Regions from separate parts of the Priestia sp. LL-8 genome, predicted to be linked through region 3. Evidence: riboswitches for the same ligand, from Rfam matches in the RefSeq annotation. Region 3 holds a riboswitch; each other region holds the start of a gene.
The links. Region 3 has a riboswitch for lysine ahead of lysA (diaminopimelate decarboxylase). Riboswitches for the same ligand answer to the same signal wherever they lie in the genome.

Region 1 (11,061 bases), 190 kb from region 3:
ACGCTCAACCCTTTAATTTCACAAGAAAAACGGCTTGCCTTTACAGCGAGCCGTTTTTTCTCCTATTTAATGGATGCTTCTTGATACGAATTGGCTGCTTCTTTTTTGAGCTGTCTAGAACCATAAAAGACATAGTAAATAATTGAAAGAAGGAAAATTCCAAGAATCACATACATTAAAGGTAGAGAAACGCCAAACAGCATTAAACTTGTTGTAAGCACACTGTATTTTATAATGCTGTATAAGCACAGAATCCCTAATACTAAGGCGATGCTTGGCACTACCGGGTAATTTACTTTAAAGGGACGAGACAAGTTAGGTTCTTTTTTGCGTAAAATAAAAAGAGAAACTAAACTGATGCAGTACATCATCATTGCTCCGAATACAGATAAGATAATAAGGGCATTGGCAAACGTGGCAGATCCAGCACAAATCACACCGATTGCTCCTGGAATCAACAAACCGCCGACAGGAACTCCTTTTTTATTCGTTTTAGCAAGAAATTTAGGAAAGTAACCATCTCGTGCAAGCGCATAGGTCTGTCTTGAAAATCCCATGATGATTCCATTTAAACTAGCAATCAACCCGAATAATCCAATAATCGCAACAACGGTTGAAATACCGTTTCCATATACAGAAGACAGCGCCTGTGGAAGTGGATAATCGGCTAGCTTCCCGCTTCCTCCGCCAAGTCCTGCTGTTACAAATAGCGTAAATAACGTTGCGGTTGCTAAAGTGATAATCGCTCCAATAAACCCTTTAGGGATATTTTTCTTTGGATTTTCCACTTCTTCCGCTGCCATCGCTCCGCCTTCTATTGCTAGATAAAACCACACAGCGAATGGAATAGCTGCTAATACCCCCGTTGGACCATTAATAAATGAGTGGTCATTAAAAATATTTGATGTTTGTACATGAGGCAAACCAGCTACATAAAAAATAGATAAACCAATTAGTGCAACAATGGTAGCTGTAAGCTCAATCACCGCTACTTCTTTTACCCCGATTAAATTTAGTAAAACAAAGAAAATAAAGGCACCTACCGTTGCATATACAGGGTTAACTGCTGGGATAAGAAAGTGCAGGTATGCTCCTGTTGATACGGCAATAGCAGGAGGAGCAAAAATAAATTCAAGCAAGCATGCAATTCCGGCGATATATCCGCCGAAAGGTCCAAGTGCTCTTCTTGCATAAGCTGAAGGTCCACCAGCTTGCGGGATAGATGTTGAAAGCTCTGCATAGCTGAACATAAACGTCGTATAAAACACAGTTACAATTAACGTCGCAATGGCAAGTCCGATAATCCCACCTTGTTCAAACCCATAATTCCATCCAAAGTATTGTCCTGAAATAACCATGCCGACTGAAATAGCCCATAAATGAATAGGTTTTAATTGTTTTTGTAACGCCATACCTTCTCCTCCTTTTGATGTTTAGACAATAAGATGTACGCCGCTTGTTTGCTGCTTGATCATTTTGTCAATCATGGTACCGATATGTGCGGCTGCCTCAATAGGAGGCGTTCCTCTTTTATGAATATTAGAAATAACCATACGATCAGACTCTTTTTTGCCTTTGCTAGGTTCATAGCACATGTAAGCACTCATTGATTCAGCACTGACCAGCCCAGGTCGCTCTCCAATCAATAGCACAAGTGCTTTTGGCTTTATGATCTCGCCGATTTCATCCATACATGCAACTCGTCCTCCTTTTACAAAAAACGAAGTCCCGATACGAAGTCCATATGACTCCAGTGAATCAATTAAAGCAGGATACACGTCGCTCATGTTTTCTTCAATTGCCTTAGCGCTCAGTCCATCTGATACCACTACTTGTACATCAGGCTGTGGCACGCAGTTTTTAAAAATTTCTTTCTTAGCGTCATCTGCTAATAACCTCCCTTGATCCGGCCGTTTTAAATAATGTTCTTTTGACTCCACGCGTGTATTCACAGGAAAAAGGTTAAACTCAGATAGAATATCTTCTGAAACTGCGCCGTATACAGAGTCTACGGCTGCAGCATGATCGGTGCGAAAAGATAAAACGTCTTTTGTTAGCGGCCTTGTTCCTGTACGGCCGACACCTATGCGGGCAGGGGTAAATTGTTTAAGTGTTTCAAGCGGATCGTGATTTGACTTTGGTATCATAGTAAGCACCTTCCTTAAATCAAATTCATAAAAACAGTTGGGTCTCCAGCTCTTGATGTAAACCGTCCGTTTTCCATAATACGCTGATCTTCAAGCCATTTTTGAAATAACGGCGTTGGGGTACGTCCAAGTACATTGCGCACCGTTGCGATATCATGATAACTAAGAGACTGATAGTTTAGCATGCAGTCATCAGCCATAGGCACTCCTATCACAAAGTTCACTCCAGCGGTTCCTAGAAGCATACTTAAATTATCCATATCGTTTTGATCAGCATCCATGTGATTGGTGTAACATACGTCTACTCCCATAGGCAAGCCATGCATTTTGCCCATAAAGTGATCTTCAAGCCCAGCTCGTAGAACTTGTTTGCTGTTATATAAATATTCAGGTCCAATAAATCCAACAACCGTGTTAACTAAGAAAGGCTTGTAGTGACGAGCTAAGCCGTAGCACCTAGCTTCGAGCGTTACTTGATCAATGTTATAGTGAGCTTCTGCTGACAGTTCAGAACCTTGTCCTGTTTCAAAATACCAGCGGTTTGGACCTTTTGCCGTTCCTTTTTCATGAATTAGCGCTGTCGCTTCATCGAGCATAGACAGTGAAATTCCAAATGAATCATTACCAGCTTCTGTACCTGCTAAACTTTGAAAGATCAAGTCAGCAGATGCTCCTTTTTCGATTGCTCTCATCTGACTTGTTACATGTGATAATACACAGTTTTGAGTAGGGATGGACCATTCATTGATTATATTTTTTGTTTCATTTAAAAGCGCGTAAATATTATCCGTTGTGTCAATAACGGGGTTAATTCCAATAACCGCATCTCCAATTCCATAGCTTAACGCTTCGTATAGAGATGCTCTCATTCCTTTTAAGTTATCTGAAGGATGATTAGGCTGGGCCCGAGAAGCCAATACTCCTTTTTGGCCGATAGTCGTTTGGCAAGTAGTTTGCACTTCTATCTTGGCAGCTCCTTGAATTAAATCTAAATTGGACATAATTTTAGTAGCTGCCGCAATCATTTCGCTGCTTAATCCTTTGCTAAGTGCAAGAAGGTCTTCTCCGCTATGCTGATCAGATAAAATATATTCTCGCAAATCTGCTACCGTCCAGTTTTTTATAATGTCGTAAGCCGATGAATCGATCTGACTTTCGATTATTGCCGAGACGTTGTCTTCATCTGCGCTTAGCAGCGGGTAATTTCGAATATCAGCAAGTGTGATATCAGCTAGAACTTGTTTGGCTGCCATTCGTTCTTTCATTGACTCGGCGCTAATTCCTGCTAGCTGATCTCCAGAACGTTCTTCGTTTGCTTTGGCCATGATTTCTTTTAAGCTATAAAATGAAAATGTTTCTCCTAATAATCGTGTAGTTTTAAACATCGTTTCCTCCTTGTATATTTAGTGGATTAGGATGAAAAAGCGAGCGTTTTAACGGAAACGGAGATTGCTTCTCCAGCTACTGGTAACCCTAAATCGATGTAATCTCCGTGTGTAAAATCAATTTGATCTAAACAAATAATTTCTAATTCTTTCTTCTGTTTGGCTAGTGCTTGTCCTAAGGCTTTTGCAATATCTTGCTCGCATAAAACAACGAGGCACTTAGCTCCCTTAAAACAAGCACCAAATTCAGCGCTTATTACTTTTGCTAATTCTTGAAGCATCTTATAGCTGCAGTAAGGAAAATGCGATAAAGCAATAGCAACGGGAGGATCTTCTGCGCTGAAAATAGTTGAAGCCTGCATGCATGACGCTCGAGCTCTTTCTTGAAACAGCTGCGGATTCCACTCCTCCTCTGGCTGTACAGGTATTTCTATAATCGGAATGTTTTTCAGCGGCAGTTTTTTAGACTTAATGTATACGGTTGATCCGCTAACTTCTGTATTTTGCATGCCAGCCCCAATGACAGTAGCGCGCGTTGTTTCAGCGGCTTGAGATACGTGTATGGATTGAAACTGATACGCTAGCAGAGGACCAATGTCTCCATGTACAGCCACTTCCCTCACTGTTTTCGGCTTTTGCTTCTCCATCATTGCTCCTACCCCTCCTGAAATCATAATTGTTTCTGGTTGGATAGAAGATCTTGTATGAGGAGAAACGAGCAGCGAAGAGGTTTGAATTAGTGCTCTTACATAATTCACGGTTTCTTCAGCTAGTAATTGACAGATAGACGAGAGTTTTTCAAATGTTGCTTTTTCACCTTCTCGCAGTATTAAAGAATTATTTTTTAAAAATTCAGTTAAATAAGGTGAAACGTAGGTAACAAAGCCGTCTGAATTCAGCCGAATTAATCTTCCACCTACATGCAGCGTAAACGTTTCGATCACTTTTCCGTTTTGACATAAAGCGATGTTAGCGGTGCCTCCTCCTACATCAATATTGGCAATTACTGCATTTGTTTCAGCGGAATGTTGGATTGCTCCTGATCCTTTTGCCGCCAATATTCCTTCCAAGTCAGCACCGGCTGTTGCAACAACAAAATCTCCAGCATGTTCGGCTAGATAGTGAACGATAGTTTCTGCATTTTGCTTTCTAGCAGTTTCTCCTGTGATGATCACAGCGCCCGCCTCCACTTGATATAAGGAGATTTCTGCATTCTTGTACTCTTGTTCTAGTAGTACCGTTAATCGTTGAACATCGATTTCAACCTCGTTTAGCATAGGTGTGGTATAGATAGAACTTGCATACGTTACTTGACGATCAATAATTTGACAGCCTGGCAGCGTAAACTGATTTTGTTGATTTGCTATTAACAGCTTGCTTACAATCAGTTTTGTTGTACTTGTTCCAATATCTAAACCTATGCTCGTGATCCATTTCTGTAGCATGCTATCAATCCTTTATCTCGTTTGAATATGTTGACTATCATAAAACAGTTTTTTGAATATTTCACTAACTATGTTATCAAACCTGACACACTTTTGTGTAAAGAAAGGTGACAAATGACAAAAAAGACTAAATCTTGGTAGATTTAGTCTTTTTTCTTATGATGAATGTGATTTAGTTACAATCATTCTTGATGCCGATGGAATTAACAATGAAAGAATGACTAAGCAGGCTATTAGTGACCCTACCATTGAAATACCGTTCATTGAAAAAGAATACCACAGAGCGGACATACCTTTTGGTGCGTACGATCCCCAGAAAATAATACCAGCAATAAAGTGCCAGAAATAACGTGCGAAGCTTCCGATAATAAGGGATAAAACAATCAAAACAAAAGCTTTTGATCTGTTATTGGTAGCTAAATTTGTTTTAATAGATTGTGAAAAAATACCTCCAAAACCTATAAAAGCAAAAGCCACAATATATTCAATAAATGTTTGTAGCGCTGTTAAAATATAAGCCGTTCCTGTCGCTAACTGCAAAAGCCCCCATAATAGACCAGATAGAGCCCCGCCTTTTACTCCCCAGCGAAAGCACATAATAAAAATGGGCACCATGGAGAACGAAATACTTACAGCCGTTGCAATCTTAATGGAAGGCAAAAGGTCAAGTAGAAGTGCCAATGCTGCAAAAATAGCTATTTCAATTTTAGCCTGTAAAGGTAATGCTTTATTCACGTTTCTCACTCCTGTTTTTGAATCATTCATATCAAACGGTTTACACAGGAGTAAGCAAATATATGCTACTATTCCCACATTCCTGCGCTAGCGTTAACTAACAGGTTCTAAGGGTCTGAACATTTCGTTCACTCTCAGCACGGCGGCTCCCCCTGTGGTACGTTTGGATATTTATGTAGTATAAAGACAATGTTTATTATATCATATGTAACAAAATAGATTCGAGAGATTTCAAAGATGTTTCTATTTTCTGAATCTATTTTTTATAATGACAATCGTTTTAGTATTTGTTATACTTCTTCTATGTCAATTGAATATAAAAAACCCTCATCCTAATCGATGAGGTAGAGGTCGCAGTTTTTAATAGTAAAGTAACGGAAATGCAGAGAACATTGAGGATGTTGCTTGAAAGGAAAAATTGCCGAAGTTTAGATCACTTCTCGGTTGATTTAAGCTGGGGCTGTCTCCGAACAGGAACAGAACTGTCACATCATGCGAGTGATGTGAAGAGCTATCTTCACGGAAGGTTGACGCGGTTTTCAGATTTAAAAGCGCGCACATATACTGCGGGCTTTTTTTATGTTATCCCGTCTCTTTCCGTACATTCGAAAGGAGTATTTATCTATGCAAGAGCAGCAAGAATTAAAACGTGGGTTGAAATCTCGCCACTTAACGATGATTTCATTAGGAGGAGCCATCGGAACCGGCTTATTCCTAGCAAGTGGTGGAGCAATTCACACAGCAGGACCTGGGGGAGCGCTTTTAGCTTACGCTATCATTGGCGTCATGGTTTACTTTTTGATGACCAGCCTAGCAGAGCTCGCAGCTTATATGCCTGAAGCTGGTTCATTTAGTACGTATGCGTCTCGTTTTGTAGATCCATCCTTTGGTTTCGCTCTCGGCTGGAACTACTGGTATAACTGGGCTATTACGATTGCAGCTGAATTATCCGCTGGAGCCCTTATTATGAAATTTTGGTTCCCAAACTCTTCTTCTATTTTATGGAGTGCCCTGTTTTTATTAATTATGTTTGGGCTTAACTACCTTTCTGTAAAAGGATTTGGTGAATCTGAATTTTGGTTTTCGTTAATTAAAGTAGTAACGGTTATCATCTTTTTAGTTATTGGTATTATGATGATTTTTGGTATCTTTAACAATGAAGCACCAGGTTTTAAAAACTTCACGCTTGGTGATGGACCGATTCACGGTGGATTCTTTACTGTACTAGGTATTTTTATGGCTGCTGGTTTTTCATTCCAAGGAACAGAGTTGCTTGGAGTCGCGGCTGGAGAAAGTGAAGATCCCGAAAAAACGGTTCCTCGCGCAGTTAAACAAGTCTTCTGGCGCATCTTGTTATTTTATATTTTAGCTATTTTTGTTATTGGAATGCTTATTCCATACACAGCGGATTCATTAGCAAGTGATGATGTGCGGGTAAGTCCGTTTACTCTAATATTCGAACGAGCAGGTCTGGCGTTTGCGGCATCGGCTATCAATGCCGTTATTTTAACAGCTGTTTTATCTGCTGGTAACTCAGGTATGTATGCTTCTACGCGTATGCTGTGGAACTTAGCGAAAGATGGAAAAGCACCAAGGTTCTTAGCAAAAGTGAATAAACGAGGCGTTCCAGTTAATGCCTTAATCGCAACGGCACTTGTCGGTACACTTGCATTTGGTGCTTCATTTTTTGGAGACGGTGCGGTATACACATGGTTACTTAACGCTTCTGGTATGTCTGGTTTTATTGCTTGGTTAGGAATTGCAATCAGCCACTATCGTTTTAGAAGAGCATTTGTTGCCCAAGGTCATGATTTGAGTGAACTTCCATATCATGCAAAACTTTTCCCGTTTGGTCCTATCTTTGCCTTTATTTTATGTGCTGTTGTTATTTTAGGTCAAAACTATTCGGCGTTTATGGGTGATTCGATTGACTGGTACGGTGTACTTGTTTCTTATATCGGACTTCCTTTATTCTTAATTGTTTGGTTAGGATACAAATGGACGAAAAAGTCAAAACTTATTCCGTTAAAAGAATGCCAAGTAACAGTGAAAAAATACGAGTAAAAAAAGCTCTCTATTCAAAAGAATAGAGAGCTTTTTTTATGTGATCTGATCAGCAAAATGAAGCGATATATAGGGGGGCTGTTTTTTCATAACAAGCATATAACCTTTGAGGGGACGGTTATAGTAATCAGCGGCTTCTATATAATAAATATGCTGAATTAACCTGCTTAAATGGGTTACAAAAGATGGAAGTTGATGAGTAGGAATGCTTTGGATGTAGTCTATGATTTCTTGCTTAGTTTGAAGGCCCGAACGAGTACATTGTAACAGATGAAAAAGCGGATCTGCTGTTATAGTAGATAGTTCAGAATTGTGTTTGATTCTATTCAGCTGGATATGCAGTTCTTTTTTGGACCATCTTTTTGGAATAGCTCTTATATGCTGATATTGAAAATGTGTATTCATGATAGCTAACACCTTTCGTATTAAAATAATAAAATGACTTATTATTTTAATAACCTTTACACATGAAACTAAAACGTTACAATGTGTAAAGGTGTCATACATCTTATAAAATAAGCTGATAAAAAAGCACATCTTGCCACTGATCAAATTTCCAGCCTACTTCTTTAAATTCTCCGCAGAATGTAAAATTAAATTGCTCATGCATTTTGATACTGATATCATTCCCTTTTGTAATCCCTGAAATGACAACGTGATGGTTGAGTTCTTTAGCCAATTCCAAAATCCGCTTCATAAGCTGTTTTCCAATGCCATACCCCTGCTGATTTTTATCAATATAAATCGATAGCTCTACCGTTTGAATGTACGCTTCTTTATCTCGATAAGAAGAAAGCGAAGCATAGCCCGCTACTACTCCATCTTTTTCCGCGACAATAAGCGGAAAGAGTTCATTGCTAATATGATTATTAAACCAGCCCCTTCTTTGTTCTACTGTTACAGGCGTTAAGTCAAAAGTAGCAGCACTTGTTTGAACGGACTGATTATAAATTTCAACAAGCATAGGTAAATCTTCTTCTTTAGCATAACGAATGATCATATGTACAAACTCCTTATAGTATAGAATTATCTTTATTTTACTTCTTTTAATAAACATAATCTACATAAAAAACCGATGTGCGCATGCACATCAGTTATGATTTTGAGCATATTGAAAGGTTTGAAGAACTTGAAGTGTCTCTTTTGTAGAAACGACCGTTGCAAACTCTCCGTGCAAAGAAGACAGTGCGAATGTATGTACATCTTCTGCAGGAAGCCTTGTTTTTCCATCGTAGGACATACAATCAAAACAAGCCGTTGCATCGTTCACAACGTACGTCCTGTACCCTAGATTTCCAGCCATGCGGGCAGTCGTAGAGACGCAGTGATTAGTAGTTAGTCCTATTAAGATAAGCGTCTCATAGCCATTTGCTTTTAAATAGCTATCTAGCTCTGTTCCAATGAAGCAGCTGTTTACGTGTTTACGAATTAAGTATTCATCTTCTTGTGGACCAAATCCTTCTTTAAACTGAAATCCCTTTGAACTTGGGTGTAAAGGAGAATCTGGATTTTCTGATGCATGCTGCACGTGAATGACAGGATAATCTTGGCGCCTCCATGCTTGCAGTAGCGTCAGCATATTCTTTTCTGCATCTAAATTGTTTCTTTCTCCCCACTCGGGTGAATAAAACCCTTCTTGTACATCGATAAGCAGCAGCACTGGCCGGGAACGTAGCATAAGCATCATCTTCTTTCGTCTTTATTTTAAAATGGAAATAACGTATGTGCACCCATCAGGACCAGCTTTTGACGAATGAACCGTTTGTTTCGGTAAATGTATTCGATCTCCTGCCTGACATAGAACCGTATCACGTTCAACTGTAAAGTGAATAGATCCTTCAAGGATATGAAGAATTTCATCAGTTGGATGCGTATGAGATGGGTGCGTTTGAAAAGCAATATCGTGCTGTACTTCAACGTATCCAGTATACGCGGGAAGCAGTTCTTTAATTACTTCTTCAAACTTTCCGCCAACTCCTTTTTTAATAGAGGCTTTTTTTACGTCCATGCTGCTCACTCCTTTTTAATTTAAACGGACATTGTCCGGTAGTATGGTTATTATTATCGTGTAAAAAATATTGCTTCCACTCTCGGTTTTCCTGCTGCCCATACCAGCCTAATTCAGGGTGAGCTGCTACGTCATCATATGTTTTTAACCGATCGCGAACGATCTTTTGTACATGCTTCCCTATTTTCGAATCCCCTGTCATTCCTTCAAACACCCACCGAGGCTGAAATGTAATCATAAATCCTCTGCTCTTACGGCTTTTACGTAAAGAATGAGCAGGTGTATTACAGACGACAAAAATAGGTTCTCCGTGAAAGCAAAATTCCCAGAATGCATCTTTTGGATCTTTTGGAATGTCTTGCGGCCATTTCTTTTGATCAATTTGATGAAGAAATGTCAGCGTATCCCAAAACATCGTTTCGTACTCTTCCATTGAACGTTCTTTATGTTCAGGCTTAAAGAATAACACAAAAGATGTATAGCGACCTATGGTCTTGAACGTATCTATGTATTCTCTAAGTGCCGACGCTGCACTCCTAATATCTTGGTAGTTATAAGGATTCGTCACAAATGAAAAACGCAGTAAATCTTTTTTAAAGCCTTCTACCCCTAATATACAAGGAAATGGATTTTCTTCTGATAATATATCGCTTTGGAAATATTGAAAAGCATCTTTTCCCCAGAACGGGACATGCGTTGACTCTAAAATCTCATTAGCTCGAAAAAGCATTTTTGATGCCATTAAAACCCTCCTTATGGAACTCAACGTTACATGTGTATTAAAAAAAAGAAAGTTTATGAGTATTTTTAACTAAATCCCGCTTCTAAATTATAAAACTCTAATCTATATATATATAAGCTACTGTTGGACAAGTTAGAAAGGAGGCTGTGTTTTTGGAGTGGTTTTTGATTGCTATAAAACAAATAATTCTAGGTGTTAGTCTCGCAGCACCGGTAGGTCCAATCAATATAGAGATGATTAAAAGAGGTCTGACAAAAGGATTTTGGGCTTCTTGGCTAGTTGGTTTAGGAGGCATGACGGCCGATATTTTATTTATGCTTCTCATTTTAATAGGGTTAACGCCTTTTGTTCAGATGCAGGCTGTTACGGTTGTCCTGTATGCAACGGGTTTTGTCATGCTCACATTTGTTGGCTTTCAAAGTATGAAACAAGCTGTCTCTCGTTCCTTTTCAGTAGATGTAAATAACCCTTCTGCTAAAAAAGATAAGTCGTTTTTTACAGGTTTTTTTATTGCTCTTATGAACCCTTTAAATAT
Region 2 (11,061 bases), 2.2 Mb from region 3:
AAGAAGAAACCGTTGGTTGAAGTGGAATTAGACGATTTAGATTTAGATGAAGATGATGTAGAAGCAAAAACAAAGACAATTGAAATTTATTTACCACCGAAAAAAGATGCAGGGCGCGTATTACAAGGAGATATAAAAGATCAAGTAACAGAACTGGTCAATTTACTGCATAAGGAAGCAAAAGTCATTTAATAAGTCAAAAGTCAAAACAATGGGGGTATTGTAATGGGACGCAAAGTGTTAGTTCTTGGAGAAGCACGTGATGGGGGATTACGAAACGTATCGTTTGAGGCGATTTCCGCAGCGTCTACTGTAGCTGACGGGGGAGAAATTGTTGCAGCGTTAGTAGGAAAGGACGTAAAAGTTTTAAGTGAAGAACTTATTGCGTACGGAGCGAATAAAGTTGTTGTGACGGAGCATGAAGATTTAGCTGCTTACACATCAGATGGTTACGCTCAGGCGTTATTAGCCATCATTGAAAGTGAACAGCCTGAAGCTATCGTATTTGGACATACGGCTCTTGGCAAAGACTTAGCGCCAAAGCTGGCAGCTCGATTAGACAAAGGACTTATCTCCGATGTGACGGATGTAGAAGTTGGAGGGGATCAAGTAGTCTTCACTCGCCCAATTTATTCTGGTAAAGCATTTGAAAAGAAAATTATGACCGATGCTTTTACGTTTGTCACGATTCGTCCAAATAACATTTCACCGCTCGCAAAAGATGAGGGACGTACAGGCGATGTAGAGGATTTAAATGTTGAAATCAAAAACTTGCGTACCGTTGTAAAAGAAGTTGTACGTAAAGCAACACAAGGGGTTGATTTATCCGAAGCAAAAGTTGTGATTGCAGGTGGTCGAGGTGTAAAAAGCACGGAAGGTTTTGGACCTCTCCAAGAACTAGCGGACGTGTTAAATGGAGCTGTTGGAGCGTCTCGCGGAGCGTGCGATGCAGATTACTGCGACTATTCTCTTCAAATCGGTCAGACGGGCAAAGTAGTCACACCAGATTTATACATTGCCTGCGGAATTTCAGGTGCTATTCAGCATTTGGCCGGCATGTCAAATTCAAAAATTATTGTTGCCATTAATAAAGATCCTGAAGCGAACATTTTTAAAGTCGCCGATTACGGAATCGTTGGTGATTTATTTGAAGTAGTTCCCCTTCTAACAGAAGAATTTAAAAAGCTGAAGGTACAGTCTGCGTAAGAGGCTGGGACAAACGTATTTTAGACGAAATGAAGAACGAACCATTGATCAAGATGTTTGATTAGTGGTTCGTTTTTTTTGTTAGGGTAAATGTAGGTTTCATGTGTGTAGGTCTTTCTAGCAGTTGATTGCATTCATTTCGTTATGCCTCAACCTCATGGAAAACGCAATTTTCTACACATATTTTTAGGCAAATTGTACAAACTAGAGCGGAGAATAAACAGTATAAATGTAAGCAAAAAGTTAGCAAACCTTATTTGAAGGTGATATACTGTGAGTAGAATTTGGATATTGCATATATTTAGGAGGAATTAAAATGGCTATTGCACATGCTACAGATAAAAACTTTACAGATGAAATTAAATCAGGCCTAGTGCTTGTTGACTTTTGGGCACCATGGTGCGGACCTTGTAAAATGATTGCTCCAGTTCTTGAGGAAATTGATGGCGAACTTAACGATAAAGTTAAAATCGTGAAAGTAGACGTTGATGAAAACCAAGAAACAGCTGGAAAATTTGGTGTTATGAGTATCCCAACTTTAGTATTATTTAAAGATGGAGAGAAAGTTGACCAAGTAGTTGGTTTCCAACCAAAAGAAGCATTAACAGAATTAATTAATAAACACGCGTAAGTCAAAACCTAGCTCAGGCTAGGTTTTTTCTTTTTCTCCACTTTTTCTCTTTTGGGAATACTTTTATTTAGCGAATATGCGTTCGTTTGTTTTATACTAGATGTAAGGAACACCGTCATAAATCCGGCTTATGTGCATTTATTGTAAAGCAGGAAAGAATGTAGGTTACGCTTCATAAGCGAATGTATAGATGGACAGAGTAAGAGAAGAGGAAGGAGAAAAGTATGAATGATTATTTAAAAGAAAAGCTGGCTATTTTACCTGATCAGCCCGGCTGTTACTTGATGAAAGATAAATATGGAACGGTCATTTACGTAGGAAAAGCAAAAGTATTAAAAAATCGAGTACGCTCCTACTTTACCGGATCTCATGATGGAAAGACCCTTCGACTTGTAAACGACATTGTCGATTTTGAATATATCGTCACATCTTCTAATTTAGAAGCGCTTATTTTAGAAATGAATTTAATTAAAAAGCATGATCCAAAATATAACATCATGCTTAAAGATGATAAGGGCTATCCCTTTATTAAGATTACAGCTGAAAAACAGCCCCGGCTTGTTATTACAAGAAAAATAAAAAAAGATAAAGGAAAATACTTCGGTCCTTACCCTAACGTTCAAGCTGCAAATGAAACAAAGCGGCTTCTTGATCGCATTTATCCATTAAGAAAGTGCTCTACCATGCCAGACAGACCTTGTTTGTATTACCATATCGGGCAATGTCTAGCTCCTTGCGTAAAAGAAGTAAAAGAAGAGCAAAACAAACAAATTATTGAAAATATCACGCGGTTTTTAAATGGTGGATATGAGCATGTCAAAACAGAGTTAACTGAAAAAATGTTAAAAGCTTCAGAAGAACTTGACTTTGAACGGGCTAAAGAATATCGAGATCAAATTGCTCATATCGAAGCGACAATGGAAAAGCAAAAAGTAACGTTTAATGATTTTGTTAATCGAGATGTGTTTGGCTATTCTTATGATAAAGGCTGGATGTGTGTTCAAGTTTTCTTTATTCGCCAAGGGAAATTAATTGAGCGAGAAGTTTCTATGTTTCCTTTTTATAAAGAGCCAGAAGAAGATTTCTTAACTTTTATCGGTCAGTTTTATGCCAAAAATATTAAGCCAAAAGAAGTGATGGTTCCAGCAACGATTGATGCAGAGTTAGCTGAGAAATTAGTAGAAGTAGAGGTTCAGCATCCAAAACGAGGCAAAAAGAAAGAATTAGTAGAACTTGCGTGTAAAAATGCAAAAATTGCGCTCGGTGAAAAATTCTATTTAATTGAACGAGATGAAGAGCGCACGGTTGGCGCAGTTGAACGGTTAGGAGAAGAGCTTGGAATTGCCGCTCCTTATCGGATTGAAGCATTTGATAACTCAAATATTCAAGGAACAGACCCAGTTTCTGCGATGATTGTTTTTGTTGATGGGAAACCAGAAAAAAAAGAATATCGTAAATATAAAATTAAGACCGTAAAGGGACCAGATGATTACAGTTCCATGAGAGAAGTCGTTCGCAGACGGTATTCCAGAGCGTTAAAAGAAGGTCTTCCGCTCCCGGATTTAATTGTTGTAGATGGAGGCAAAGGGCATTTAGCTGCGGTACAGGATGTTCTCGAAAATGAATTGGGACTTTTAGTACCTACAGCAGGTCTTGTCAAAGATGATAAGCACAGAACTTCGAATCTGATGATTGGCGAGCCTCCTCAAATCATACCGCTTGAACGCAATAGTCAAGAATTTTATTTGCTTCAGCGAATTCAAGATGAAGTTCACCGCTTTGCGATTACCTTCCATCGTCAAGTGCGCTCTAAGTCCGCTTTTCAGTCAGTTCTGGACGACATTGCCGGAGTGGGAGAAAAGCGTAAAAAAGCTTTGTTAAAGCATTTTGGTTCGGTGAAAAAATTGAAAGAAGCAACGGTTGAAGATATTCGAAATTCAGGTGTTCCTCAAAACATTGCTGAAAAGATTTATGAAACATTGCAAAAATAGTCTTGAAATAATAGAAAATATTTGATAAGCTATTAACTAATTTCATACGACACTTCATCAAATGAAGTGAAGATAGAGGTGCAAATTTAATCAGTACGTATCAGGAAGGGTATGAGCCCTTATGAATGATGCGGAAAGGGAAATTTGCCGAAGTGAACATTACCTCATAGTAATGATTGCTGGTTCTGCGTTGAACAAACGTAGGATTGTCAAGATGTAGATTCTTGGAGAGCTATCTCACGGCAGTGGACGGTTATGTTTTATAATTTTCGTTCGTTAAGCAATGAGAGCTCATCTCATTGCTTTTTTTATTGTCTGAGTAAAAAAATTTAGCTTCTCATCATCCTGCATATGCAAATTTATTGAAAAGGAATGAACAAAATTATGGCATTAATCGTTCAAAAATTTGGTGGAACATCTGTTGGTTCTGTTGAACGTATTCAACATGTAGCAAATCGTGTTATTCAAGAAGCAGAGCGCGGTAACCAAGTAGTCGTTGTTGTATCGGCAATGGGCAAAACAACAGATGCGCTGGTGAAATTAGCAAGTGATATTACGGACAGTCCAAGCAAACGCGAAATGGATATGCTTCTTACAACTGGAGAACAAGTGACGATTTCACTGCTAACAATGGCTCTTCAATGCAAAGGATATGAAGCAACTTCGCTAACAGGTTGGCAAGCTGGTATCCAGACAGAAGCAGTTCACAGCAATGCACGAATCCAGCACATTGACACGACTCGCATTCAAAGTCAATTAGATAGAGGTCGAATCGTAGTAGTAGCTGGATTCCAAGGCTGTTCAGAAGATGGAAGCATTACCACATTAGGTCGAGGCGGCTCTGACACGACGGCAGTAGCTCTTGCCGCGGCACTAAAAGCTGCAAAATGTGATATTTATACAGACGTAACAGGAGTGTTTACGACAGATCCGCGCTATGTAGAAGATGCTCGTAAGCTTCACTCTATTTCATATGACGAAATGTTAGAATTAGCTAATTTGGGAGCAGGGGTGCTGCATCCGCGCGCTGTTGAGTTTGCAAAAAATTATCAGGTACCGCTAGAAGTGCGTTCAAGCTTAGAAAACGAGAATGGAACGATTGTTGAGGAGGAAGTTTCAATGGAACAAAACTTAGTCGTAAGAGGAATTGCGTTTGAAGACAATATTTCACGGGTGACAATTGAAGGGTTAAACAACGAGTTACAAACTCTTTCTACTATTTTTACAGCATTAGCAAAAGAACAGTTAAATGTGGATATTATTATTCAAAACGTAACGGCTAATAATCGTTTATCTATCTCATTTTCTATTAAAACTGTAGACGTAGACGCCGCTCTTGTCGTCTTAAAAGAGTATAAATCTACTTTGGGCTATACGCGTATTGAACATGAAAGCGGTCTGGCTAAAGTATCGATTGTCGGCTCTGGCATGATTTCTAATCCAGGCGTTGCAGCGGAAATGTTTGAAGTGCTGGCAGGAGAGAAAATTGAAGTGAAGATGGTCAGCACGTCTGAAATTAAAGTATCTACAGTTGTACCGCATGCTGATATGGTAAAAGCTGTTGAGACGCTTCACGTAGCATTTGAATTAGAAGAGCAGCAGGCAGTGCAAGTATAAAGAAGAGAAAAAAGACGTGGTATCTCCACGTCTTTTATATATAGGTATTTCCTACTTTTTATAACGCTCCGCACGTGTTTCGGTAGGTAAGATATCTTTTCTGTCCCACTGCACGGAAATCAGCACTTTTCCGTTCTTTTCTTTAGGTGTTAAGTAGGCTTCTGTTAGGCAGTTGTTTTGACGCTGAATCTGTTCAGCCACAAATCCTGACTCAAGATGAAACGAACAAGTTTCCTGCTGAAATCTTTTGCTGACCACATCACCTGATAACTCAAGCTCTAGTGAATATTTATCTTTTTTTGCAAGCGTCAGTGTTCCCCAGGAAGCTGCTTTAAAAAAAGCAACGATTTCATCCATTGTATTTAATGGGTATTTCCGCGCAAGGTGTTTTCCTGCCCAGTATGAAATGGTATTCGTTTCGTCTCCAAGAAGCTCTGGAATTAACACGTCACGCAAAAGGCTGTATCCGAAATATGAAACGTGATCAAGAGCTCTCTCTGTTTCAGCTGTGACATTAGGTTCTGATGTTTCCATCGTCTCTTCAAGTTCTTGCTGTGATTCTGTTTGTAAATTGCTCATGCTTTCCCCTCTTTCTTTACTACTATTATATACAAATATAAAAAACCTCTCACGCATTTTTTAAATAAAATGTAAGAGGATCTTTATTATGGTAAAAAGAGTTAGATGTAAAGATGAAAAATCCATAATATACCTTTTAAAAGGGTACTTTTACCTGTGTAAATGTTTTGTGAACTTGTTTACAATAAAAGTGTAAAGTAAACGCTTACTTAATTGTGGCAAGCGATATTATAATAGAAAGAAAAAATCTTTAACATCAATGCAGTAAGCGTTAACAAATATAAAATTTTATAAATTTATATTTTATAGAAGATTTAAACATCTTGCCTTGACGCTCTTAATCGATGGGAGTAAAATTAACCTGTCACATACTTTATTAGGAAATGCAAAGGTTTTCATTTCCTGTATTCACGATTAATCTATTTGTCTAGTGGGAGTAAGAAAGTTCTTCACAAACTATGTTCATTTAACTAAGGGGGGTCTACGCAGATGGCGGCAAACAGAGAGTTTCAATATCGGAGAATCCATTCACTACTTGGAGTAATACCAATCGGGATTTTCTTAACACAGCATTTAGTTGTGAATCATTTCGCGACAAAGGGAGAAGAATCATTTAATCAAGCAGCTCACTTCATGGAGAGCTTACCTTTCCGCTATGCTCTAGAAATTTTCATTATTTTCTTACCAATCGTTTTTCATGCAATATACGGTCTTTACATCGCATTCACTGCTAAAACAAACGTTAACAACTATGGATTTTTCCGTAACTGGATGTTTATCCTTCAGCGTGTTTCAGGTGTAATCACACTTATCTTCATCACATGGCACGTATGGGAAACCAGAATACAAGCTGCGCTTGGAAAAGAAGTAGATTTTCAAATGATGGAACGAATTTTAAGCAACCCGGCAATGCTTGCATTCTACATAGTTGGTGTTGTATCTACGATCTTCCACTTTGCAAACGGTCTATGGTCATTTGGAGTTAGCTGGGGGTTAACTGTAACACCACGTTCTCAAAGAATTTCAACTTATGTGACATTAGCAATCTTCTTAGCACTTACATTTGTAGGTGTTCGTACATTATTCGCATTTGCATAAAATTAAGGTTTTGAAGGAGTGGGGTTCCGATGAGTAACGGAAAAATCATCGTAGTCGGTGGCGGTTTAGCTGGCTTGATGGCAACAATAAAAATTGCTGAGTCTGGCAAGCAAGTAGATTTATTTTCACTAGTTCCGGTAAAAAGATCTCACTCAGTTTGCGCGCAAGGTGGAATCAACGGAGCCGTAAATACGAAAGGTGAAGGGGATTCACCATGGGAACACTTTGATGACACAGTGTACGGCGGAGACTTTTTAGCCAACCAGCCACCTGTAAAAGCAATGTGTGAAGCAGCTCCTGGTATTATTCACTTACTTGACCGCATGGGTGTTATGTTTAACCGTACTCCTGAGGGTTTGTTAGACTTCAGACGATTTGGCGGAACGCAGCATCACCGTACGGCTTTTGCCGGAGCAACAACTGGTCAACAATTATTGTACGCATTAGATGAGCAGGTTCGTCGCTATGAAGTTGCCGGACTTGTGACAAAGTACGAAGGATGGGAATTCTTAGGTGCTGTTCTTGACGATGAGCGCAGCTGTCGCGGAATTTCTGCACAGAATTTAAAATCAATGGAAATTAAAACGTTCCCAGCTGACGCGGTTATTATGGCTACAGGCGGACCTGGAATTGTTTTTGGAAAATCGACGAACTCAGTTATTAATACAGGTTCAGCGGCATCTATCGTATATCAGCAAGGTGCATACTATTCAAACGGAGAGTTTATTCAAATTCATCCAACTGCTATCCCAGGAGATGATAAGCTTCGTCTTATGAGTGAATCTGCTCGTGGAGAAGGGGGACGCGTTTGGACATATAAAGACGGTAAACCTTGGTATTTCTTAGAGGAAAAATATCCTGCATACGGTAACTTAGTACCTCGTGATATTGCAACTCGTGAAATTTTTGACGTCTGCGTAGCGCAGAAGTTAGGAATTAACGGAGAAAACATGGTTTATCTGGACCTTTCACATAAAGATCCAAAAGAGCTAGACATTAAGCTTGGAGGTATCATCGAAATCTATGAAAAATTCATGGGCGATGATCCGCGCAAGGTACCAATGAAAATTTTCCCAGCCGTACACTATTCAATGGGCGGTTTATGGGTGGATTACGATCAAATGACAAATATTCCTGGCTTATTCGCAGCTGGTGAGTGTGATTATTCACAGCACGGAGCGAACCGTTTAGGAGCAAACTCATTATTATCAGCTATTTATGGTGGTATGGTTGCCGGTCCTAAAGCCGTTGAATACATCAATGGTTTAGAAAAGAGCGCAGATGCTATTTCTTCAAGCGTATATGATCGTCATGTGAAAGAAGAAGAAGAGAAATGGAACAATATCATGAATCTTCAAGGTACAGAAAATGCATACGTTCTTCATAAAGAGCTAGGGGAATGGATGACTGACAACGTGACAGTCGTACGATACAATGACAAACTGTTAAAAACAGATGAAAAGATTCAAGAATTAATTGAACGCTATGATCGTATTAACATTAACGACACAGCAAAATGGAGTAATCAAGCGGCAACATTTACTCGTCAGCTTCAAAACATGCTTCAGCTTTCACGTGTTGTAACGCTAGGAGCTTACAACCGTAACGAAAGTCGCGGTGCTCATTATAAGCCGGATTTCCCAGATCGTAACGATGAAGAATTCTTAAAAACAACAATGGCATCTTTTGTGGATAAGAAAACGGCTCCTTCTTTCCATTATGAAGAGGTTGACGTATCGTTAATCAAACCGCGTAAGCGCGACTACACAAAGAAAAAAGACGAAAAACCAAAAAAACAACAAGAGGGGGTTCGTTAATCAATGAGTGAACAACAAACAGTCCAAAAGACAGTGCGCTTCATTATTACACGTCAAGATTCAGCTGAATCTGCTCCTTACAATCAGGAGTTTGAAATTCCGTATCGTCCGAATATGAACGTTATTTCAGCACTGATGGAAATCAGACGTAACCCTGTTGATGCTTCAGGTAAAGAGGTTGCTCCGATAAACTGGGAAATGAACTGTTTAGAGGAAGTATGTGGAGCCTGTTCAATGGTCATCAACGGTAAACCTCGTCAGTCATGTACAGCTCTTGTTGATAAACTAGAACAGCCAATTCGCTTGCAGCCAATGAAAACATTCCCTGTGGTTCGTGACTTGCAAGTAGACCGCAGCCGTATGTTTGATTCACTAAAAAAAGTAAAAGCCTGGGTTCCAATCGATGGCACATACGATTTAGGTCCAGGACCGCGTATGCCTGAAAAGAAACGTCAGTGGGCGTATGAGTTATCCAAATGTATGACATGCGGCGTTTGCTTAGAAGCTTGTCCAAACGTAAACGACAAGTCAAACTTCATCGGTCCAGCACCGCTTTCTCAAGTTCGCTTGTTTAATGCCCATCCAACCGGTGCGTTAAATAAAGGAGAACGTTTAGAGACGATTATGGGTGATGGAGGACTAGCGAACTGCGGGAACTCTCAAAACTGCGTTCAATCATGTCCAAAAGGAATTCCATTGACTACTTCAATCGCAGCTTTGAACCGTGATACAACAATTCAAGCATTCAGAAGTTTCTTTGGTAGCGATCAAGTATAATCACTCAAAACCTCTCCACGCGGAGAGGTTTTATTTTGTCTATGACGAACGGAGGAAATACAGATGAATAATATTTCGTATATTGAAGACATGGATCAATGGAAAGATTCATTTTTATTTAAGCAGGAGATCAAGGTAAGATTTTCGGAAACAGATATGTTTGGACATTTAAATAATACGGTTCCTTTTGTTTATTTTGAACAAATACGTACGGAATTCTTTCACCATATTGGCTTTATGCAAAAGTGGACGAGTGAGCATGAGGGAACGATACCGGTGGTGGCTGATTTGCAGTGCGATTATGTCAAACAAGTGTATTTTGGCAACGTGCTATCCGTTTTTGTAAAAGCTCATAGAATTGGACGTTCGTCGGTTGATTTACACTATATGATTCAAAATGAGCAAAGAGAGGTTGTCCTCACCGGGAGAGGAACAATGGTGCAAATTTCTAAAGAAACAGGAAAAAGCGTGCCTTGGAATGAAGAGATGAAAAGGTGTTTATCAAATATATGAAAATGGCTTGAAGGCTCTTTCTTCAGGCTTTTTTTCTTTTTTAAAGGTAAAAAAGAGTTTTTTGCATATTTTTTCTAAAACTAGTAACCGCGTAGGCATACCGCACATAAGATATGTTGACTAAATTTACACCCATCCGATAGTTCAACTCAGGATCAGGCAAGGAGGGTTACATTGAAAGAAAAAGAGTTTCAACCTAAACCGCTACTTACAAAGCGTGAACGAGAAGTATTCGAGCTTTTAGTACAGGACAAAACAACAAAAGAAATCGCGAGTGAACTATTCATTAGCGAAAAAACAGTTCGAAATCATATTTCTAATGCGATGCAAAAGCTTGGAGTCAAGGGGCGTTCTCAAGCAGTCGTAGAACTCCTTCGAATGGGAGAACTTGAACTATAACATGAGCTGGCTTTCTTCTTAGAAAGCCAGCTTTTTGTATATATTTTTTTAGTGTCGCATACATATCTAATAAGAATAACGTTAAGAAAATATTATAAAAAAGGTAAATCTTTATAAAAAAAACTTATTGCTTGAAATTGAATTTCAGAGTACGTATACTTTTAAGTAAGGAGATACTAGTTCAGAAGAAAGAGAGGTGAGATGATGAAAAATGTATGGATGAGCTTATTGTTATGCATGATATTCTGTTTGCCTTTTGCGAGTTTGCCAGATAAATTTATTGATAACGACTTTGAAAAAGTGAAGGTCACAAAAAGTTCGGTTCAGCATTATACGGATATTGTGCACATGTCTCCAGGAGCTAAGCACAGCGTTAAACAAATAGGATCTCTCATACAAAGCGTGATAGTAACTTTTGCTTTAGTATGGGTGA
Region 3 (11,061 bases):
GGAACAGAGCCGTTTGATCTTATCTTTATTGATGCTGACAAGCCGAATAACCCAAATTACTTAAAGTGGGCTTTGGAATTATCGAAAAGAGGAAGTACGATTATTTGTGATAATGTTGTTCGTCAAGGGCATGTGGTGAACTCAGAAAGTGAAGATGAAAATGTAAAGGGAATTCGACAGTTTATGAATGCTCTGGCTCAAGAAAAACGAATCAGCGCCACGGCTATACAAACCGTTGGAAGCAAAGGCTATGATGGATTCATTGTAGGGATTGTTGAATGATAAAATTTGTATTACACATAAAAAGAGACGGAGACATAACTAAATTTATCCAATGAGCAGCTAGAAGCACCTACATACATGAAACCTACGTTCATCATCATCTTAAAAAAATCCGAACGAGTTGGATTCTCAACCAAAGTCGTTCGGATTGTCCTTCAACTAACATATTTTTGTTCCAGACTCTTTTTAAATGGGCCCCAATTTATCTGTCATTTGTTTTTCGGTTAAAAAATTAATCAACTCTCGTACAGCGAATGAACTGTAGCGTTCTTTTAACAGAATAATTCCAAGTTCCCACATCATTTCAGGATCTGCAATAGGTATGGTAATAATATTGGGATCTTTCACTTTGGCATAAAGCGATTCGGGTAAAATAGCAATACCTAGTTCTGCCGCTGTTAATTCAATAATTAAATCCCATTGAGAACTTTTATACGCGATAGAAGGCACAAAGCCTGATTTTAAAGCATCTTGAATTAACCGGTCGTGCAGCGTAAATTCTTCACTGAACATAATGAATTTTTCGTGTTCCAGTTCTTTCATCCAGACGGAAGCACGTTTCGCTAAAGGATGGTTTTTATGGGCGTATAAAAGGAATCTCTCCTTAACGAACGGGTATACGTGAAAATGCTCATCATGACCGCTTGTGAGAGGAAGCATAACGATCCCCATATCTACGCCAGCCTCTTCCACAAGTGCTTCAATTTTTTTTGCTCCAAATTCAATAAGTTCTAGAGATACTTTAGGGTATTGATTATTAAATGCTTTTGCAATCTTCGGGAAAAACAAGGTCCCGATGAGCGGAGGGACTCCCATCTTGATTTGCCCTGTTTGCAAGTTCATCAAATCTCCCAACAAGTGAGGCATGTCTTTTAACACCGACAGAGCTTTAGCTGCTTGGTGATACACAACTTCTCCTGCATCCGTTAGCTTTAATTCTCTTGTCGAACGATCAAGAAGCTCAAATCCTAGTTCATTTTCTACTTTTTTGACGGCTTTACTTAAAGCCGTTTGTGACAAATGAACTTGCAGCGCTGCCTTTGTAAAATTTTTATGATTCGCTACCTCTATAAAGTATTCTAAGTCTCTGATTTCCATGTGAAACTCCATTTCTGCAAACTGCTTATCCTTTTTCTTTACTCTTTATTTTAACTATTAAATTATTTACTGTAAATGCGCTGATTAAAAAGGGGGGTCTATCCAATGAATAAAAACGAGGAAAGGAAGTGAACTAAAGTTTCTGCCGAAGTTGATTTATAAAACGAATACTCTTTTTATAGAGAAACATAGATTTTGCTACTAGCTGATGAGGGATATAAAGATTTTTGCCTGTACGTTCGGGCAAAAATGCAAAACTTATCAAAATAACTGAAAGCCCAAAGGCTGCGGCGGTAATCTCTAGCCAAGAAAACATCATATCATTCCTCCTTTTACAAACCTATTAATAGAATATGTAAAAGTTTGAAAGGAGGTTGTACGATAGACCTATAACGAGCGGCGTAATGAAGCTCTCTCTCAAAATAAAATGACGTTAAAGAACGCAGGCGCTGCGCTCTTTAACGTCATTTTATTTTCGCTCTTCAGCTTGATGCTCTTGTTTGTTTTGCTCAGTTAGACGTTTTTGATGAGCTTTTGTTTCTGCACTTACGTGATTCGCATCATTCGGTTGATTCTTCTTTGAACCTCCTGCAGCGTTACTCATTAGACGACACCTCCAGTCCGGTTATGAAACATACCTATAGAATGTGCGTATTTACAGACTTTATACACCGCTATCGATATTACTGGACACGAAAAAAGCAAAGGGAGAGTCACTAAGACTGTTCCCTTTGCTTTTTTACTAGGCGACTTTATCGGTGGTGATAATTTTGTTAATCCAGTCTTTTCCTTCTGTAAACCTTGTAACAAGCATCGCTGTTACTGTATTTCCCGTACTATTTAACAGGGTAGCAGGGGCGTCAATAATCGTGGAAATGACGGCAATAATGGGCAGAACTTCTGGCGAAAATCCGTAAATTGTAATGATTAACATTTCGCCAATCATACCGCCTCCAGGGATTGCTCCCATTACAGCTCCAACTAAAAAGGCTACGCCTAAAATACTCAAAATGCTCGTAGCAGACGTCATATCTTTTCCAAACAAACTGAATAAGAAAACAATTTTTAGAATACCCCCGATAACAGAACCATCTTTATGCGTGTTTGCTCCTAATGGAATCACCGTTTCAGCAATATCAAGTGGCACACCCATTTTCTTTGTTGCATCTAAATTGACTGGAATAGATGCAGCAGAAGAACAGGTAGCAATAGCGGTGATAGAAGGAGCAGCTGCATTTTTCCAGAACAGTTTAATTCCTGCTTTACCGCCAGCAATCCATGCGTATAGCGTAAAAAAGCCGAAATAGTAAACGATTGCAATTAATAAATAAAGAATAAATGCTCTAGCGTACCCTTGTAAGATCTTTGGTCCTAGTTCTCCTACTACAGTAGCAAAATAGCACCCTAAACCAATTGGAGCATAGTACATCACAATTTTAACAACCTTCATCGATACTTCTTGACCCGAAGTCAGAAATTTTGCCATGGGCTGTCCTTTTTCACCAGCCATCGTAGTAGCAATACCGAAAATGACGGCAAAGACAATTAATTGTAAAATATGCTCTTTCGAAAACAACTGAACAAAATCAGGTACAGTAAATGTGCCAACAAGCTGAGTTAAAAGCGTCATTTTTTCAGCTGTATTTTCACTGTCACCCATCAATTCTTTAATGGCAGAAGTATCTACGTTGTGCAGCGGATTGTAAAGTGATGCGCCTAAAAAGCCTAGAACGGCTGAAACAGCAGCAGTGGCGACAAACACAACGGCAATGCCTAGCATAATTTTACCAAGACGTTTCATTTCGTTCATGTTTGCGATTGCCGAAGCAACACTAAAAAAGACAAGGGGAATGATAATCATGAACATTAAATTAAGAAACAAATCACCAAAGGGCTTTACGACTGCCACATCGGGCCCGATAGCATATCCTGCTATCCCGCCAATTAAAATAGCGAGAAGCAGAATAAGCGATGATCTGTACGTTTTAAATACACTTAAAACCATAGTTAAATTTCCTCCAAACAACAATAGCTTCTTTACTACGCAAGAACAGCTATCATTTGCTCATTGCATACGTAGTAACGACTGGCTTTACATCTTTACGCACCAAATCTTCGTATGTTTCTCGCTCTACAGCAAGACGAGCTTCTCCATTTTTTACAAATACAACAGCAGGGCGCGGAATACGGTTGTAATTGCTAGCCATTGAATAGTTGTAGGCACCTGTAGAGGACACTGCTAATAAATCTCCTTGATTAACGCGCGGTAAATCGATATCCCAAATAAGCATATCTCCTGATTCACAGCATTTCCCCGCAATTGATACTGTTTCATCTTTTTTATCCGTCACTCTATTAGCCAAGACAGCTTCATGTTTTGCATCGTAAAGGGCAGGGCGGATATTATCGGTCATACCGCCGTCAATTCCTACGTATTTACGTACACCTGGAATCTCCTTCGTTGAGCCAATTGTATAAAGCGTTGTACCCGCTTCTCCTACGATGCTTCTTCCAGGCTCAATCCAGACTTCTGGAAGGGTATAATTCTGTTCAGTTAATGTACGGCTTAGTTTTTCTGTCAGTGCATCTACATAATACTCAACTGGAAGAGGAGAGTCGCTTTCGGTATAACGAATACCAAAACCACCACCTACGTTTAAAACTTTTACTTCAAACTCCATTTTATCACGAATACTGAATAAAAAATCAGTTAAAATATCAATGGCGCGAGAAAAACCATCTACTTCAAAAATTTGTGAACCAATATGACAATGAATGCCTAAAAGATCGTAGTAAGGTTTTTCTAATGCAGAACTTACCGCTTTCATAGCCTGGTCATTGGAAAGACCAAATCCAAACTTGGAGTCTTCCTGTCCGGTCATAATATACTCATGTGTGTGGGCTTCAATCCCTGGAGTAACACGCAGAAGAATAGATGCTTTCTGTTTACGCTCAGCTGCTAAGGCATGCAAAACTTCAAGTTCGGTGAAGTTATCCACAACAAAACAGCCAATATTCGCATCAAGAGCCATTTCAATTTCTTCAATCGTTTTGTTATTTCCGTGAAAATGAATGCGTTCAGCTGGATATCCAGCTTCAAGAGCTGTAAATAGTTCGCCTCCTGAGACCACATCTAATGACATATCAAGCTTCGTTAAAAGGCTAGCCATTTCCATACAAAGAAACGCTTTCCCTGCATAGGCGATTTGATATGAAAATCCGCTTCTTTGAAAGGCTGAATGGAAGGCCTTGCATTTCGTCTCAATTAATTCTTGATCGTAGATGTATAGGGGAGTGCCGTATTGTTTTTTCAGTTCGACCGTATCGCACTGCCCAATTTCTAAATGATTGCTGCTGTTAATTTTACTCGTTCCATGTAAGTACATAATCCGTATCCCTCCATTTAAATCATTCAACTATAACTTTGAACTTTGATGGTCAGTAGAAAAACACAAAAAAGACCCGTGAAGTGATGTTCACGCGTCTTGGTTTCATAATAATAAAGTATTATTACATTCTAGGCATCAACATCTCTTCAATAGCTCTCCACAAACCAAATGGTTTGTGACAGCTCAGCATTTATTCAATACTGAACCAGTATATGAACACAATGGATGTTTATATACTTCGGCACGAAATCCCTTTTACTTATCTTCACAGACTCCATTAGTCTCCAATAAGTGACTCTTGATTTCATGCACCTCTATTCTCAGAGAGGAAAATTATATTTAAATGTAATTCCTATTATATTTCTTTTTCCGCTGTCTAGTCAATGAAAAATTAAGGCATAGGAATATCAAAAAAAATAAATAAAAAAGCTATGAAGCTTCCAGATAAAATCCAAGCAGCCAGCGCTGTCTTCTGATGAATGACTAAAAGTGAGAACGTGACAATATTGAAGAGAAAAGAACACAGCAGCGACCATCCATAATGATGAGTGATACTGTGATTAACATAAGCAATGAACTCAATCACAGTAAATAAAAGCGCCCACAAAAGAATCCACCACAGCCGGCCGCTTACATGCAGCGGCAGCCTTCCTAAAAAAACCGGTATAACAAACGGATAAATAATTAAGGTTATTCCAAGGGAAACCATTAGGTGATCGGGTAGAAAAAGGTGATCAATACCAACAGGGTGAAATACCCATACGCGGTGATGAAACAGCAGCACTTCATAAAGCAAATTCCCCGTGACCCAAAACAGCAAAGTAGGATAGTATTCTTGATACCTTCGCCACTTACCAAATAGTAAACCAAGAATGATGAAAAATAATACAAATGAAGATTGCATACGCTCTCCTTAAAATAATGGTTATTTCTTTTTATTTACATATTATAGAAATTTTATTCTCTCCGCTTTTATTCAGAAACTATAATAGAAAAGCCGTAAGCAGCATCGTTAAAGACGTACTACCACTATTTATGACTGTCTTCACCCTGCTATAATCTCCGTAAAAGAACTTCTAACGCTTTTGTTTACGAAATGAAGGGAGCTATATGTCAAAGTCAGCAAGACGTAAAAGTAAGCTCAAAATAGCTTCGCCTAGTATGTGGCTTCTTTTTTTGCTATGCTAAAATTGCATACATGTAGCATGAGAATACTAGAAGAAGGAAAAGGGTGTTTTGGTATGAAAACATACATCGTAGTTGGAGCTGGGATACTTGGAGCTTCTACAGCATATCATTTAGCAAAAGCAGGAGCAGATGTGACATTGATAGATCGCCAGGATGCTGGTCAAGCTACTGATGCAGCAGCAGGAATTGTTTGTCCATGGCTTTCGCAGCGTCGAAATAAAGCATGGTACCGCTTAGCAAAAGGCGGCGCTAAGTACTATCAAACATTAATTCAGCAATTAGAAGAAGATGGAGAAACGGATACGGGATATAAGCGAGTAGGAGCAATTAGCTTACATACTGATGAACAAAAGCTTAAAAAAATGGAAGAAAGAGCATATAAGCGTCGGGAAGAAGCTCCCGAAATAGGCGAAATTACACGTTTATCTGCTAAAGAAACACAGGCTTTGTTTCCGGTTCTTTCGGAAGAATACAGTTCAGTTCATATTAGTGGAGCCGCTCGTGTTAACGGAAGAGCTCTTCGAAACGCACTTGTGAATGCAGCGAAGAAAAACGGTGCAAAAATAATAGAAGGAAACGCAGAACTACTTTATGAAAATAATCAAGTAACGGGCGTTTCCGTAAATGGACAAACCCTTCTAGCAAGTACAACAATCGTGACAGCAGGAGCGTGGGCAAATCAATTACTAGAGCCTCTTGGAGTAAAATTTTTAGCAAGCTTTCAAAAAGCGCAAATTGTCCACTTGCATCTCTCTGATTTAGATACAAAAGACTGGCCCGTTGTGATGCCTCCAAGCGACCAATATATTCTTTCGTTTGAACAAGGTCAAATTGTTATTGGAGCAACACATGAAAACGAAACGGGTTATGACTTGAGAGTAACTGCTGGGGGACTTCATGAAATTTTTTCAAAGGCCTTATCAATTGCTCCCGGCTTAACAGAAAGCACAGTCTTAGAAACAAGGGTAGGGTTTCGACCATTTACTCCAGGCTTCTTGCCAGTCATTGGGGCTCTTCCGGCTTACGAAGGAATACTAGTGGCGAATGGTCTCGGAGCTTCAGGCTTAACGTCGGGTCCTTATCTTGGTTCGGAGCTTGCTAAATTAGCACTTGAAATGGAAATGGAAATTGATCTTAGCGACTATGATGTAAGAGGAGCTATCGAGTCTTAAGCAAACAGAATGAATGAAAACAAATAGAAGTTCGCAAACTATAGCTACTATAGGATGAAAGGAAGTAGATTGTTTGCGAAAGGTTATGATAAGTGCAGCAGCAGCTTTTTTATTTATGAGCGCGACGCCTGTATTAGCAGAAAACAATCCTCAGCCAGAAACAAAAGACGTGCAGCTGACGTCTCAGCAAAAGCAGGAATTGTCCGTGCTGTACAAAGAAATGCTAGCAAAAAAGAAAGAAATACTTTCAAAATATGTGGAGTACGGCGTGCTAAGCAAAACGGAGAGTCAAAACATTTCTTCACATATGGAAAATCGCTATCAGCATATGGAGAAAAATGGTTTTGTGCCGAAGCGACACTGTCATAAAATGCATCATTCAAAGTAATTCATATTCACATAAAAAATCGCCTTTACAGGCGTTTTTTTTATGTGAATGAATGGAAAATATCCGCTTCTTTATCTAGTAAATTCTAAAATCCTCATGTAAAATTAAGAGAATGAGAACGAGTAGGAAAGATGCTAGTGAGGGGTAGGTAAATATGAACGAAAATAAAAAAATAGTCCGATTACATGCAGAAAATCATTCAGCTGAGGCGCTAGGAATCATATTTGCTTACAAACAAAAAGGCGACCATCTTGTTTACAGTATGTATCAAGGTGAAAGCGCTCATGATCAAAAGGTACCTTTAGAAGAATGGGTCTCGTATGAGCATTTTTTGGAAGCGCTAAATACAAAGAAAAAGCTTATGTACGAGCTTCAAATAAATGATCAACGCTATGTAGTAAACTTAACCCCTTTATCTTACACAGAAAAACCTGAAATTATGGGACATTGCGTGAATATAACTAGTTATCAAGACAAAAAAGAACAGATTCAACCTTTTATTTATCATAACGCAGATGCTGTTGCAATTGTTGACTTAGAAGGTAAAACGCTTCAAGTGAATCCTGCGTTTGAGAATACATTTGGCTGGACGTTTGAAGAAATTTATCAAAAGCCTCTTCCGATTATACCTTCGTTTTTAAAGGAGCCCGTGTGCGAACTTCATAAAACTATTCAATCAGGGGAATCGAAAACGGAATTCGAGACGGTCAGACAGCATAAAGACGGGTATTTAATTAATGTAAGCGTCACACTATTCCGCGTTGAAAATATGAATGATTGGCCGTTATGCATCGCTTTTGTCTATCGAGATATAACATCGCGCAAGCAGGATGAGACGGCTTTAAAAGAAAGCGAACAGCGCTACCGAAGTTTGATTGAGTTATCCCCGGAAGCTATTATCGTTCATAGTGAAGGGAAAATTGATTACATCAACCCTGCAGGAGCCAAAGCTCTAGGATACAAAAATCCTCAAGACGTATTAGGAGCTTGTGTTTATCAATTTGTTCACCCTGATTACTATGATGTTGTGAAACAGCGAATTTATCGAATGAAAACAGAAAATAAATCTGTAGATCTGCAGGAAGAACAGTTTATTCATAAAGACGGTCATACGATTGATGCCGAAACCATTGCCTTTCCTATTCCCTATATGGGAAAGCAGGCCATTCAAGTTTTATTTCGTGATATTACAGAACGTAAAAAAACTGAAAAATTGCTGCGTGAATCCGCTCAGCTTTCCTTAGTCGGACAGTTAGCGGCTGGTATTGCTCACGAAATTCGAAACCCTCTGACGGCGGTAAAAGGATTTATGCAGTTATTGAAAGAAACGAGCAGTCAGCCTTACTATGTAGAAATGATAAATCATGAGTTAGATAGAATTGAATTGATTACCGATGAGTTTTTGAGTCTTGCAAAGCCTCAGGCGAAAACCTACAAAGACAAACACGTCCAAGATATTTTAGAGAATACGTTAAAGCTAGCTGAGGTGCAAGGTATTACAGATAAAATTCACGTAAAAAAAGAAATTGATCTTCATCTTCCTCTCGTATTATGCGAAGAAAATCAGTTGAAACAGGTGTTTAGCAATATATTTAAAAATGCAGTCGAATCTATGCCAAGTGGAGGAACCGTAACGATTCAGCTAAAAAGATTTAATCATGACAACCTTGTTGTCCGGTTTAGCGACGAGGGGCCAGGCATCACTCAGGAAAGAATGCAGCATTTAGGAAAACCTTTTTATAGTACCAAAGAGAAAGGAACGGGTCTTGGACTGATGGTGTGCTATAAGATCATTCGAGAACATAGAGGAGAAATTAACTTTGTAAGTGAACTTGGAAAAGGAACTACCGTAGACATTCTTTTGCCTTTTAAAAAGTAGATTCTACTTTTATAAGCATGAAACCTTTTCTAAAGGGGAATACATGTTAGTGAACGAATAATGAGGTTAAAATAGGAGGGAATACGATGGAACGTATTGAAACGGGAGAGATTTTTACAATTTTAGATGAAAATGATCAAGAGCAAGATATTGAAGTGCTTGGAAAAATGACGATTGAAGGGCAAGATTATATTGCTGTTGCGTTTGTGGAAGAAGTTTTAATTGAAACAGAAGAAGAAATTGACGTTTTCTTTTTGAAAATTGAAGGTGATGGTGAATGGTCTTCAATTGAAGATGACGATGAGTTTGAAAAGGTATCAGCCGTATTTGAGGAAATGACATCCGCGTAAAAAGAGAGCTTAAAACCTCTCTTTTTTTCTTTTTAAATAATATAATATTTAGAATTTTTCTAAAAATATCTTGCTGAATTATTTCCCTTCATTTATGATAAATATGTAACATACCAACCGGTTAGTAAGTAAATGAAAGCGAGGGACTACCGTGTATTTTTCTTACTCTGACAAAGTAGTGAAGCTGCAAAAAGAATTGACCTCTTTTATGGAAGAGCATATTTATCCAAATGAACGGCTATACGAACATCAGCTGAATGAACAGCCATCTAGATGGTCAGCTGTTCCTCCGATCATGGAAGAGTTAAAAGAAAAAGCAAAGCAAGCTGGATTATGGAACTTATTTTTGCCAGAAAGCGAATACGGAGCGGGTCTAACAAATGTCGAATATGCCCCCCTTTGCGAAATTATGGGCCGTTCTATTATTGGACCAGAAGCTTTTAACTGCGGAGCTCCTGACACTGGCAATATGGAAGTACTGGTTCGATACGGAACGCCTGAACAAAAAGAAAAATGGCTAAAGCCGCTGTTAAATGGAGACATTCGCTCCTGCTTTTCTATGACAGAACCAGATGTAGGTTCTTCTGATGCCACAAACATTCAGTGCAGTATTGTAAGAGAAGGCGATGAATATGTAATCAACGGAAGAAAATGGTGGTCTTCAGGTGCGGGAGATCCTCGCTGCAAAATTGCTATTGTCATGGGAAAAAGTGATTTTAACGCATCTAAATATGAACAGCAATCTATGATTCTAGTTCCATTAAATACTCCGGGAGTTAAAATTGAACGAATGCTGCCAGTCTTTGGATACGATCACGCTCCTCATGGACATGCTGAAATTCATTATGATAATGTGCGTGTGCCAGCATCCAATATGCTTTTAGGCGAAGGAAAAGGGTTTGCTATTGCTCAAGGCAGATTAGGGCCTGGACGTATTCATCACTGCATGCGTCTAATAGGAGCAGCTGAAAGAGCGCTTGAAGAATTATGTAAGCGTATTCAAAATCGTTCTACGTTTAATAAGTTGCTTTCTCAACAAGGGGTTATTCAAGAATGGGTGGCAGAATCGCGTATTGAAATTGAGCAAGCTCGCTTATTAACATTAAAAGCTGCTTATATGATGGACACAGTTGGAAATAAAAAAGCGCGGAAAGAAATTGCCATGATTAAAGTAATGGCTCCTGCTATGGCTTTAAAAGTCATTGATCGCGCTATTCAAGCATTTGGAGCAGCAGGTGTTTCAGAAGATACGCCGCTTGCGGCACTTTGGGCAAATGCCCGCACTCTTCGCCTCGCTGATGGTCCAGACGAAGTG

Region 1: linked by a shared signal. The riboswitch ahead of U9R83_RS12555 (amino acid permease) and the one ahead of lysA (diaminopimelate decarboxylase) in region 3 are both predicted to bind lysine.
Region 2: linked by a shared signal. The riboswitch ahead of U9R83_RS23580 (aspartate kinase) and the one ahead of lysA (diaminopimelate decarboxylase) in region 3 are both predicted to bind lysine.

What each region holds. Positions count from the first base shown of each region.
Region 1 is NZ_JAZAQH010000001.1:2,473,061-2,484,121, forward strand. It holds gene eat (ethanolamine permease) at 63-1,412, opposite strand; gene eutC (ethanolamine ammonia-lyase subunit EutC) at 1,434-2,147, opposite strand; gene U9R83_RS12540 (ethanolamine ammonia-lyase subunit EutB) at 2,162-3,532, opposite strand; gene U9R83_RS12545 (ethanolamine ammonia-lyase reactivating factor EutA) at 3,559-4,977, opposite strand; gene thiT (energy-coupled thiamine transporter ThiT) at 5,134-5,742, opposite strand; TPP riboswitch at 5,775-5,875, opposite strand; lysine riboswitch at 6,050-6,234, shown strand; gene U9R83_RS12555 (amino acid permease) at 6,337-7,776, shown strand; gene U9R83_RS12560 (hypothetical protein) at 7,813-8,181, opposite strand; gene U9R83_RS12565 (GNAT family N-acetyltransferase) at 8,285-8,776, opposite strand; gene U9R83_RS12570 (cysteine hydrolase family protein) at 8,867-9,454, opposite strand; gene U9R83_RS12575 (cupin domain-containing protein) at 9,476-9,784, opposite strand; gene U9R83_RS12580 (YqcI/YcgG family protein) at 9,759-10,526, opposite strand; gene U9R83_RS12585 (LysE family transporter) at 10,679-11,061, shown strand, end outside.
Region 2 is NZ_JAZAQH010000001.1:4,504,241-4,515,301, reverse strand. It holds gene U9R83_RS23600 (electron transfer flavoprotein subunit beta/FixA family protein) at 1-192, shown strand, start outside; gene U9R83_RS23595 (electron transfer flavoprotein subunit alpha/FixB family protein) at 226-1,206, shown strand; gene trxA (thioredoxin) at 1,523-1,837, shown strand; gene uvrC (excinuclease ABC subunit UvrC) at 2,062-3,828, shown strand; lysine riboswitch at 3,894-4,071, shown strand; gene U9R83_RS23580 (aspartate kinase) at 4,213-5,445, shown strand; gene U9R83_RS23575 (YslB family protein) at 5,497-6,024, opposite strand; gene U9R83_RS23570 (succinate dehydrogenase cytochrome b558 subunit) at 6,514-7,122, shown strand; gene sdhA (succinate dehydrogenase flavoprotein subunit) at 7,152-8,939, shown strand; gene sdhB (succinate dehydrogenase iron-sulfur subunit) at 8,943-9,716, shown strand; gene U9R83_RS23555 (acyl-CoA thioesterase) at 9,780-10,229, shown strand; gene gerE (spore germination transcription factor GerE) at 10,404-10,628, shown strand; gene U9R83_RS23545 (hypothetical protein) at 10,830-11,061, shown strand, end outside.
Region 3 is NZ_JAZAQH010000001.1:2,285,014-2,296,074, forward strand. It holds gene U9R83_RS11550 (O-methyltransferase) at 1-282, shown strand, start outside; gene U9R83_RS11555 (LysR family transcriptional regulator) at 469-1,380, opposite strand; gene U9R83_RS11560 (hypothetical protein) at 1,514-1,699, opposite strand; gene U9R83_RS11565 (hypothetical protein) at 1,850-1,984, opposite strand; gene U9R83_RS11570 (dicarboxylate/amino acid:cation symporter) at 2,123-3,385, opposite strand; gene lysA (diaminopimelate decarboxylase) at 3,438-4,766, opposite strand; lysine riboswitch at 4,912-5,094, opposite strand; gene U9R83_RS11580 (CBO0543 family protein) at 5,161-5,673, opposite strand; gene U9R83_RS11585 (NAD(P)/FAD-dependent oxidoreductase) at 6,011-7,129, shown strand; gene U9R83_RS11590 (YckD family protein) at 7,203-7,517, shown strand; gene U9R83_RS11595 (PAS domain-containing sensor histidine kinase) at 7,672-9,396, shown strand; gene U9R83_RS11600 (DUF1292 domain-containing protein) at 9,483-9,746, shown strand; gene U9R83_RS11605 (acyl-CoA dehydrogenase) at 9,898-11,061, shown strand, end outside.